Regions from separate parts of the Candidatus Solincola tengchongensis genome, predicted to be linked through region 1. Evidence: riboswitches for the same ligand, from Rfam matches in the RefSeq annotation. Region 1 holds a riboswitch; each other region holds the start of a gene.
What was found. Region 1 has a riboswitch for cyclic di-GMP ahead of H7007_RS05940 (hypothetical protein). Riboswitches for the same ligand answer to the same signal wherever they lie in the genome.
Positions count from the first base shown of each region.

Region 1 (3,251 bases):
GGTCGAGGCCGCCTCGGTGTCCTGGAACTGCGCGTGCACTCCCAGTCCCACCATGGTCGTCGCCAGGGCGATGACCACTCCGATCAGGAGTACCTTCTTCATCCTTTCCTCCTTTCCGCCGCTCGATGTATTCCCCCATGAATCGAGCGCTTTCCATCCTCTCGACAACCGCAACGGCGCCACGCTTTCTGCTGGGTCTTTCGTCTCATCACCTCCTTTCGCCACGCTACCGGCGCCGTGATGCGAAACGGCGTGGGATGTTCGACCTCTGGCCTCGAGGGGCCGTTAGCACAGCGCGTCGCCCCCTAGCCACTTCTCCCACAAACCGTGTTCCAAAAAGGAAAGCGGGTACACGAAAGGCCTAGCCGGGCTCACCATGTGCTCTTCCTGCCTTGCTCACACCGTGCGACGTGTACCCGCTTTCCGTCACCCCCTCTCCTCAGATCACCTTCACATACCCGATGCAATAAATGACGTGGTCCCGGTAATCGGTGATCTCGAGCTTGTAGACCCCGGGTGCGAGGTCCAGGAGGTTGAACCCACAACGCACTTGGGTTTCGGAAAGAACGGCAAAGGACACGCTCCAGGCGGTATATCCGCTTCTCGTCAGCCTGGCCTGCCAGCCGGTCCGGAAGACCCCTCCCTCGATCAGCAGCTCCACGGAGAGCGCCGCGTTGACCACGGAAGGGGTCACCTTGAAGCCCCCGATGCCACCCGGGGTCGGCTCGTCGCCGCGCGGCTTTTGGTCCTGCCCCCCGTTCGGCGGGCTCGCGTCGTCTACAGGGCCTTCCCATGGGGGCCGGTCCGGTGACGCGGGGGTGCCGTTACCGCCTGACGGCGCAGTCCGTGCCGGGTCGCCGGGGGTGGGCGACACGGCGCCGCCCCCGCCCCCCTTCCCCTCCCTTCCCGGTGAGGCCGCACCCCCACCTCCCGAGTCCGGCACGAGGACGGTGAGGCATGAGGGAAGGGACGCCTCTTTCCCTTCGGGCGTTCGCAGGGTCAGGGTGAAGACTCCCGCTCCCACATCCCTTAAATCGAAGGTGCAGAGAAACCGGCCGTCGCTCAGCGCCCTCATCTGCGAGGGCTGGAGCGAAGCCACCTCGTTCCACATGGAGATCGCGAAACCCTGACCCGGGTTGTTGCTGCAGGTAACGACAACCTCGGCGAAGGTTCCCGCGTAAAGCGTCAAGGGTTCCACGAAAAGCAGAACGGGCGCATCCTCATTCAAGACGCCGGGCATTTCCACGCCCTGGATGCTGATCACGGCCACGAGTTCCTCCGTGTCGCTCCAGAGGGCCATGGTGGGCGCCAGTCTCTCCGTATAGGCAAGGGATGCCGTCAAAGCGAAAAGCAGCGCCAGGAGGGTGCAACCGATCGTCTTGCGCCCGTTGAGGAACGTCTCCTCCCAGCCCACGTCGGAAAACGTATGGCTCTTCTTCCGCCGCGCAAGCGTTTTTCCAGAGGAGGACTTCACGTCTTACCACCTTCCCCTTTTGAGACGTATGTATTAAAATAAAAATGGGTGCACTAAAGGCCTAGCCGGGCTCATGGTGTGCCTAGGGGCAGTGGCAGCTGCCCCTCCTTTTTAATCGATCACCCCGAAGAATATCTCCCCTCTTTTCATCCCCACACCCTAACGCGATCTTTTAAAGCCTTTTCACCCCCATAAGCCGCTTAATAATTTATAAAACCGACCAGAACGTCTCCCGTTCAGGCCGGTTTCACCACTAGCTCCTCCCGGTTCAGGTGACCAGACTTCAAACCGGGGTTCACAGCTTCCTAACGCTAACTGGTCAAGAAAGATGGAAGATGCTTTTCGTTGATGCCCCTTTCGCCCGAAGTTCAGCCTACAATTGTGATGAAATTTTTACATATTTTCCATAAATTATCAAGCATAACAAGCATATGGGCATTTTCATACTTGGATTTCGATCTTCCTGAGCGGTGAAATTCCATCTCTTTTAACCCAGCGCGGCGACCGTAAGCCGGCACGGCTCGGGCAAGCCTCTCGTTCCATACCTCCCTTTTCTTCTTTTCGTCCTCGATTTACGAAGGATTCTCCATGCCATTTAAAAATATGTCTCGGGCGAGACCTCGCATGGTTCCGGAAATCCTGCTCCTGCCGGGCACCTCGCCTTTCGGTCGTCTCTTCCGCTGCTCGAGGGATGGTGCCCGGTCGGTGGCGTTTCCTGTCCCCTGGGAAGCGGGCTCCACACTGAGGTAGGTCGCCTCCGGGCAAGTCACGGAAGCGGTGAATGGGGCCGGGAACGGGAGGCGAACCGGATGCCCGTCTTTTTCCGGGTCGCCCCGGTTTACTTATATCCCACTTGGAACCTAGAACCCTCCTCGCAGCACCTGCACCTCATTCCCCGCGATCGTCTCCCGGGAAGGGAAGGATAGAAAGCCGGCAGTGGAGAAGTCCGATTAGCGAAAAGAAGATGGCCGGGAACGCCTGAGAGCGCCGTGAGAGGGTGGAGGATGCGCCGACCTGGGAACCCCGGCCTGCTTCCCACTGTCTATTCATAAGGGTAGCATAAGGGTAGAATCGAGGCAGGACCGGGTCGTCAAGAGGTAGTGCCATGCGAGTATTCCTGCGCATATCGCTGATCGTCTTCCTGTGTCTGGTCCTGCTTGCCGGAGGTTTCCTGGCCTGGTTCTATACCGGCGTGGGCCTTCCCAGTCTCTCCCAGCTGGAGAAGCACCGCATGGACCAGACCTCCAAGATACTGGCCGCCGACGGCACGGTCATCGCCGAACTGCACGGGGAACAGCACCGCGAAAAGATATCCCTGGACCAGATATCGCCTTACCTGCGCCAGGCGGTCATCGCCATCGAGGACGAACGCTTCTACTCCCACAGCGGTGTGGACTGGAAGGCCATCGCCCGTGCCTTCTGGACCAACGTGGTACAGGGAAAGGTGGTGCAGGGCGCCTCCACCATCACCCAGCAGTACGTGAAGAACACCCTCACCGGTAAGGAGAGGACCTACTGGCGCAAGGTGGAGGAGGCCAGCCTGGCCAACAAGCTGGAGAGGAAGTACTCCAAGGACAAGATACTCGAGCTCTATCTCAACGACGTCTATTTCGGACAGGGATGCTACGGGGTGAAGACCGCCTCCCAGACCTTCTTCGGGAAGCAACCCTCGGAGCTCTCCTTGGAGGAGGCCGCCCTCCTGGCGGCGGTGATCCGCATCCCCAACTATTACTCCCCCTACACCAACGCCGAAGGAGCTATGCGCCGGCGCAACCTG
Region 1 is NZ_JACVJJ010000067.1:15,316-18,566, forward strand. Features, by position in the region: gene H7007_RS05935 (TasA family protein) at 1-102, opposite strand, end outside; gene H7007_RS05940 (hypothetical protein) at 440-1,474, opposite strand; cyclic di-GMP riboswitch class II at 1,705-1,788, opposite strand; gene H7007_RS05945 (PBP1A family penicillin-binding protein) at 2,580-3,251, shown strand, end outside.

Region 2 (3,251 bases), on a different contig from region 1:
ACGGTGCCCTCCACTTTGACCTTGCCGGCCTCCGGGCCTACCAATACCTTGCCCTCCCCTCCGGCCATGATCACGCGCTCGAAGACGATCTTCTCGCCCACCGGGACGTCAAGCTTCTCCACCCGGATCACCGAGCCGCTCTCCACCCGGTACTGCTTCCCGCCCGTCTCTATGACTGCGTACATGACATCCAACCTCCAGGGTCATTTTAACACGGTTTTATAAGATAACACGGTGCCCGTGCACTGTAAAGGAAGACGGTCCGTCCCCTACGACCCTGTACGGCCTCCTTCCGTGAACCTCCCGGGTTCCACCCCGTCGGGCAACCTCTTGCAGGAAGGGGTGGAGCAGGTCCGACAGAGCGGGGCCGCCCGGAGACCGGACGGCCCCTCTTATATGAAACCCTCAACCGGTCAAAGCACGCAGCCCTCGGCGAAGAACCAGTCCGTGGAGGGCTGGGCGGCTCCCACGGAACTGTTGCCGTCGGTGATGCCGCCGAAGTTGAAGTACTCGGCCAGCTCCGCCACCACGGGGAGCGAGGCCTTCACCTGGGTGGAGACGTCGGTGGACTCCAGGCCGGGTATCTCGTCCACGTGCACCGTGCGGCGAGCGTGCGGCGCCAGCTTGACCGTGCGCTCCACGCGCTGACCGCCCGGTCGCATGAAGCTCAGGGTGACCGTGGACTCGCTTTCGTGAGGGTTGACCAGGAGCACGTAGAGGTCGAAGGACCCGCCCGTGTAACCCTCGGCCAGGTACCACTCGTCGCGCAGGGACTGGGCGCCGATGGTGTTGTGCCCGCCCGTGCGGCCGGCGTAGCTGAAGTACATGGCCCGCTCGGCGACGATGGGGAGGTCTGAGGCGACCTGGGTGGAGACGTCGGTGGACTCCAGGCCGGGTATCTCGTCCACGTGCACCGTGTAGCGACGGCGGGCGGGCACGTTCACCTGGTGGGTGACCACCCGTCCGTCGGGGCGCATGAAGTTGAGGGTCACCGCGGCCCCGCTCTCGTTGGGGTTCTGGAGGAGGATCCAGGTGTCGAAGGTCCCTCCGGTGTAGCCCTCGGCGAAGAACCAGCTGCTGGAGGGGCTGGGGGCGCCGATGGAATCCGACCCCCCTTTCTTCCCCTGGTAATTGAAGTACATGGCCCGCTCCGCGAGGACCGGGAGGTCGCTACTCACGTGCACGGAGAAACTCCCCTTCCCCACCGTCTCGCGGACCGGCACCGTGAAACGGCTGTAGGCCCCCACCTGGTAGGTGAAGACCCGGTTCTCGCCGTCCTCTCCCTGGAAGGTCACCTCCACCCTCGCCGTGGCTCCGTTGGGGTTCATTATGAGCACGAAGGTGTCGAAGGTGGCCGACGGGGCGGGTGAGGCCCCCGGGAGCTCAGCGGTGGGCGGGATGGTGGTGAAGCGCATGAACTCCTGGGTTATGTACAGCCCGCCCGGCCCCGGGACCACGCCTATCCCGATGCAGTTGAACTCACGGCGCAGTATGTTCTCCCGGTGGGAGGGGCTGTTCATGAGCGCCTGGAAGGCCGCGTCCACGTTGGGGGCCTTGGCGATGTTCTCGCCGGCCAGCGTCCACCCCGTTATCCCGCGCGCGGCGATACGTTGCTGCAGGTTCCCGGAGACCGGGGAATCGTGGCCGAAGAAGTTGTACTGTATCATCTCCTGGGAATAGGAGCGGGCGAAGTCGGTGAGCTGCTGTTCCACGAGCAGTGAGGGGAGGCCGGCCGCATTACGTGCCTGGTTTACCAGTTCCAGCATGCGCGCCTCCTCCGCGGAGACGTTCACAGCCGCCTGAGCGTTCCCCGTCATGAGAGCCGGCAGCACGGCGGACAGGAATATCAGACCTATCGCCACCAGGCATGTGATGCCCTTTCGCCACCAGGTGAGCCCCTTCAATCTCGTTCTCCCCCTTCTTGTCCCCGAGGGCTGGTGGCGACCTCTTCCGCTCCCCAAAAAAACGCCCTTTCCCGGCGGAAAGGGCGTCGCTTTTCAAGGCGGCAGCCTGGCGATCATAACCGCTCTCGCGGTCTTAGACCCATGGCTTTGCGCCCTCTCCTTTCGGAAGAGTTTGCCTTTATCACCTTCGGGGATATTCGGTTTTCAATTTTCAAAACAGTTATCGGCAGTACATATATCTTTCTTTAAGCTTCCAGACGTCGTATTTCGATCAACCGGATGGGCGGAACGGGTTTCCGCCGCGGGGTGGAAAACCCGCTATGACCCTAAAGGCAAGGCGTGAACTTTCCGATAAAAGAAATGCCAAAATATCATTGCCGAGTGAGTTTTGGCCCGGACCGGAAAGTCTGCCCGCTTTCCGGTCGTCTTTTTTCTCTCCATACCCTGCGGTGAGGCCCTACCCTCGGACCGCACACCTGCGCAAGCCCCAGGCACGCGGATGCCCTGCGTCTTGGGCCCCATCCGTCCCCGCGCCGCCTCAGTGCCGAGGGTCGGGCCATCCCCGGAGAAAGTAGAGCGGTTGCTGGCTGCGCCCCGAGAGACCCGCGGTGTCCTCGGAGCCGGACGGCGATATGGGCCTGAGAATCGGAGCCGACCCGGTGTGAGCGCGGAAGGGGGCACAAGAAGGTCTCCGTGGTGCAGGAAGATGCGGCCGCCGACACCCTAGTTGCCGTCGGCGTCCCTGTCGGGACCTCCGTGCCTTTCCGTCCTTTCCAGCCGTCCCTTCACCACGACCCTTCGCGAGGCGCTGTACCAGGGATGGCAGGCGGTCAGGGTCACCTCGCGCTCCTCCCCCTGCTCCAACACCGTGAGGTCGGTGGGCAGGACGACGCGCTGTTCGTAGACCAGATAGGTATAGCGCGCCTCCGCCGTCTCCAGGACTATCTCATCACCCGGTCTCAATTGCTCGATGTGGCGGAAGGGAGCTCCATAAGTGGTGCGGTGGCCGCTGATGACGCAGTTGCCCACCTGCCCGGGATAAGCCGTGCCGGGTATATGCCCGGGGCCGCGTTTCAGGTTCTCCGTGTCCTCAAGGCCCTCCAGCTCGACCACGATGGCGTCGAGGCCCAGGCGGCTCACCAGAAGACGGGCTATCCCGTCACCCACGGCCACCGGTTCGCGTTCCGGCGCCGGGGGCCTCTGTTCCCAGATCCGGAAGAGCTCCTTTTGGGCGGCGGCGGCCCTGCGGTCCGTGTAGTGGATGTAGACGAACACGCCGGCCAGGATGAGCAGCCCGCAGAGGGTAAGGGAGGCGCCGATGCCCAAGAGCAGCTTGCCCCCCCGCCT
Region 2 is NZ_JACVJJ010000084.1:53,695-56,945, reverse strand. Features, by position in the region: partial or broken gene rplU (50S ribosomal protein L21) at 1-185, opposite strand, end outside; gene H7007_RS07570 (CAP domain-containing protein) at 414-1,904, opposite strand; cyclic di-GMP riboswitch class I at 2,002-2,091, opposite strand; gene H7007_RS07565 (sortase) at 2,628-3,251, opposite strand, start outside.
Region 2: it holds a riboswitch for cyclic di-GMP, as region 1 does, so the genes downstream of both, H7007_RS07570 (CAP domain-containing protein) here and H7007_RS05940 (hypothetical protein) in region 1, are expected to answer to the same signal.

Region 3 (3,251 bases), on a different contig from region 1:
AGAGAGGGTCGATGAGGAACTTTACCTGCTGCCAGGTGCAGGTAGGCACACAGTAGTAGCACTTCAGCTCGAAGGTGCTGAAGGTGTCGGTGTAGGTCCTACCGGCCCACTCCACGGTAAGGGCTCGCCACCCCTCCGGGACGACCATGTTCACTTGGTAACGACCGTGGAGGTTCTCGCCCAGAGGGTTTCCGAAGAGGTCGTAATTGTTGCATGGAAGCTCTTTCCAGCTGCTGCAGCCATGGGGATAGACGGGCAACCATGAGGGGCCGGCGCCCGTCGGCTTCTGGTAGGGACCGTCCCAGCCGTCGGCGGGGATCAGCATCCCGTCCATGTCGTGGAAGAGCTCGATGACCACCGGCTGGGGATGCAGTGAATCACCGTCATCCAACTGGCCGTTGCAGTTTGTGTCCTCGAAGACCAACACCTCGACCTTGCCCTTGAGGCACTCCGTCCTTTTGTTGAGGAAGTCCACGCCGGTGATCTCCTGGCCGGCGTCCACCTGGACGCCGTCGTGGGAGCCGTCGGCGGGATTGGTGGGCGTCCAGCAGTCGCAAAGGACCTCCTTGACCGTGTAGGTACCCGGTTCCAGTTCCTGGAAGGAGTATCCCCCGTCCTCCCCGGTGATCGTATCCGCCACCTTGGCCCCGTCCTGCCACAGCTCCACGGTCACCCCGGGGACAGCCGGCTCGCCGGGGTCGTGGACGCCGTCCCCGTCCAGGTCCTCGTATTTATGCCCGGAGATGGAGCCCGGGGGCTGAGGCAGGGGCGCGTTGCCGAAGAAAACGGTGACCGTCTCGCCGCAGGGCTGCGGCATCCAGCACTGGATGCTGGAACCGGTGCACAGCTCGATCTCGTAAGAGGTGGGTGTTGTGGCCCGGTACCCCGGAGGCACGGTCTCGCTCACCACGTAGATCCCCGGTTCGAGGTCCTCGTAGCATGCCCGACCGTCCTGACCCGTTAGGCGAGGATTGCCGCCGTTGAGGGTGATGGTCACCCCGGCCATTCCCGTTTCCCCGGAGTCTTTTACCCCGTCACCGTCAGAGTCCAGGAACTTGACCACGCAGATCTCGCACTCCGGCTGCGGCGGGGGGCAGCACAGGGGCTGGGACCCCTCCGCGGCTGGCGCCGCTTCCGCCTCGCTCTCGCCCATGCCCGTTCCGGGGTCAACAACCTTTCCGGCCCCGGCGCCCTCCAATGCCTGGCCCTCGCCGGTGGCGGGCACTCCTTCCGTGCTTCCCTCCCCCTGTGCCAAGACCTCCGCTTCGCACGATACCGCGGTCGCCGCGGCGCTCTGCGGCTCCTCGGGCGTCTCGCCATCGCCGGCCAACGCCGAGACTATGCCGCCGAGCAGTGTGGCCAGGAGCAGCAGGCACACGGAAAGGATCACCAGTCCCTTCCTTGACCCTTTCATTCGGTTCACCTCCGTTTTGAAGATCCTTCCATCTGATTTTTGGGCAACAGGAATAGTGGGCTTCCGATGGAAGGGCTTCTCGTCACGGTGACAAGGGGAGGATCATAAAGAGTCGGTTACCAGAAAGACTTTGCCGAGTGAGTTCTGGCCCAGACCGGAAAACCTGCCCCTTTTCCAGCCCTCCCTGGTTTTTGTGTCCTCCTTTTGTCATCCCTCCGCCAATATACCCTTTATACAAAAACCCGATCGCATAGCGATCGGGCCGGTTTCACCACTCGCTCCCCGTCATCCAGGTGACCAGGTCACGGACGACGGATCTCAGCTTTCCCTATCGCCAGTATAAAACTGAACCGATTCCCGTTATCCATTTTTATTATACAATTAAAAGGTGGAAAATTGAACAGTTTATTCCCGTCAAGACGATCATCCTCGTCAAGAAGCCCCGGCCATCCGTTCCCTTCCCCTCTCCGCAGGGAGCAGTGAGGCCGCCAGGAGCTCGGGCAGGTTGTGGAAGAGGGGCTCCCTCTCCTCCAGCGCTCCTTCCCGGAAGATGTCGTAAAGGGCTTCTCCCATGGCCAGGTAAACCCAGAAGAGGGTCAGCATGGGGATGGCGAAGAGGATCCAGGCCCCGAACATGTTGGACACGGCGTAACCCACCATGCCCAGCATGAAGGCCTCGGCATGGAAGTAAATGCAGGGGTCCTGGCGGGAGCGGGATCGCGCCCGGAGGAGGATGCCCCAGTAGATCCCGAAGAGGAGCAGGAAGGCGGTCAGGCCCACCAGGCCGTGGGACACAAGGTAGGTGAGGAAGGCGTTCTCCACCGCCGCCCAGGTCTGGCGGATGTTGTTCTCGATGATGCGCTGCCCCTCCATGCCCATGCCGATGCCGAAGATGGGGTGCTCGAGAAAGTAGTCTAAGGCCAGTTTGTAGGTATAGATGCGCACCTGCGCCGCCTCCTTGGCGCTGAGGCTGGAAAAGCGCTTCTTCACGAACTCCGGGGGGTTGAGCATGACGAAGATGAGCGCCAGAACCAGTATCACCGTGGCCGCCGTGAGCCAAAGCCGGCGGTCGAAGAGCCCGAATAGGCCGTAGAGGGCGGCGATGACCCCTGCGGCCACCCAGGCGGCCCGGGACCCGGTGAGGAAGAGGGCGGCCATGTTGATGCCCATCCCGGCCAAAAGGAGGAACCAGGAGAAGTAGCGGCGACCCCTCCAGGCCAGGCTCAGGAGACTCACGAAGAAGGGAAGTGCGAAAATGAGGTACCCGCCCAGGACGTTGGGGTGGAGGAAGGTGGAGTTGATGCGGTAGGCCTGCGCCTCGCTTTCCCCGGCCACATAGTTAACCGACTCCGGGTAACCGAGCTTGGCGAGCACGTGCTGGGCGACCCATTCCGTCTTCGTCTGCCCGATGGCCTTCTGGACCAGTCCAAACAGGGCCACCAGGGTGAAGCAGACCATCATCAGGATCACCAGGTTGCGGAAGGCCTGGCGCGTCCTCACGATGCTGATGACCACGAAGAAGACGTAGGCGAAGACGACGGTGCGCACGAAACGGAAGGCCATAACCAGCCCATTGGCGTCGTGGAGGAAGCCCACGAAACAGGCCAGGATGGAGGTGAGCACGTAGGCGGCGACGGCGATGGTGATCGGGCTTCGGACTTTCAACTCCGCCTTTCCGTTCACCGTCTTGATGAGGAGAGCCACGAAGGTCAAAGCCATGACGATCTCGTGGATGTTGAAGTGTATCCCCCTCGACTCACCCACCATGGCCACCTGTATGCCCAGGTTCCAGGTGGGGCCGGCCTGGGGGAGGGTGAGGTTGAAGAAGATGAAGATG
Region 3 is NZ_MU158678.1:1,933-5,183, forward strand. Features, by position in the region: partial or broken gene H7007_RS12280 (SdrD B-like domain-containing protein) at 1-1,414, opposite strand, end outside; cyclic di-GMP riboswitch class II at 1,666-1,751, opposite strand; gene H7007_RS12285 (O-antigen ligase family protein) at 1,847-3,251, opposite strand, start outside.
Region 3: it holds a riboswitch for cyclic di-GMP, as region 1 does, so the genes downstream of both, H7007_RS12280 (SdrD B-like domain-containing protein) here and H7007_RS05940 (hypothetical protein) in region 1, are expected to answer to the same signal.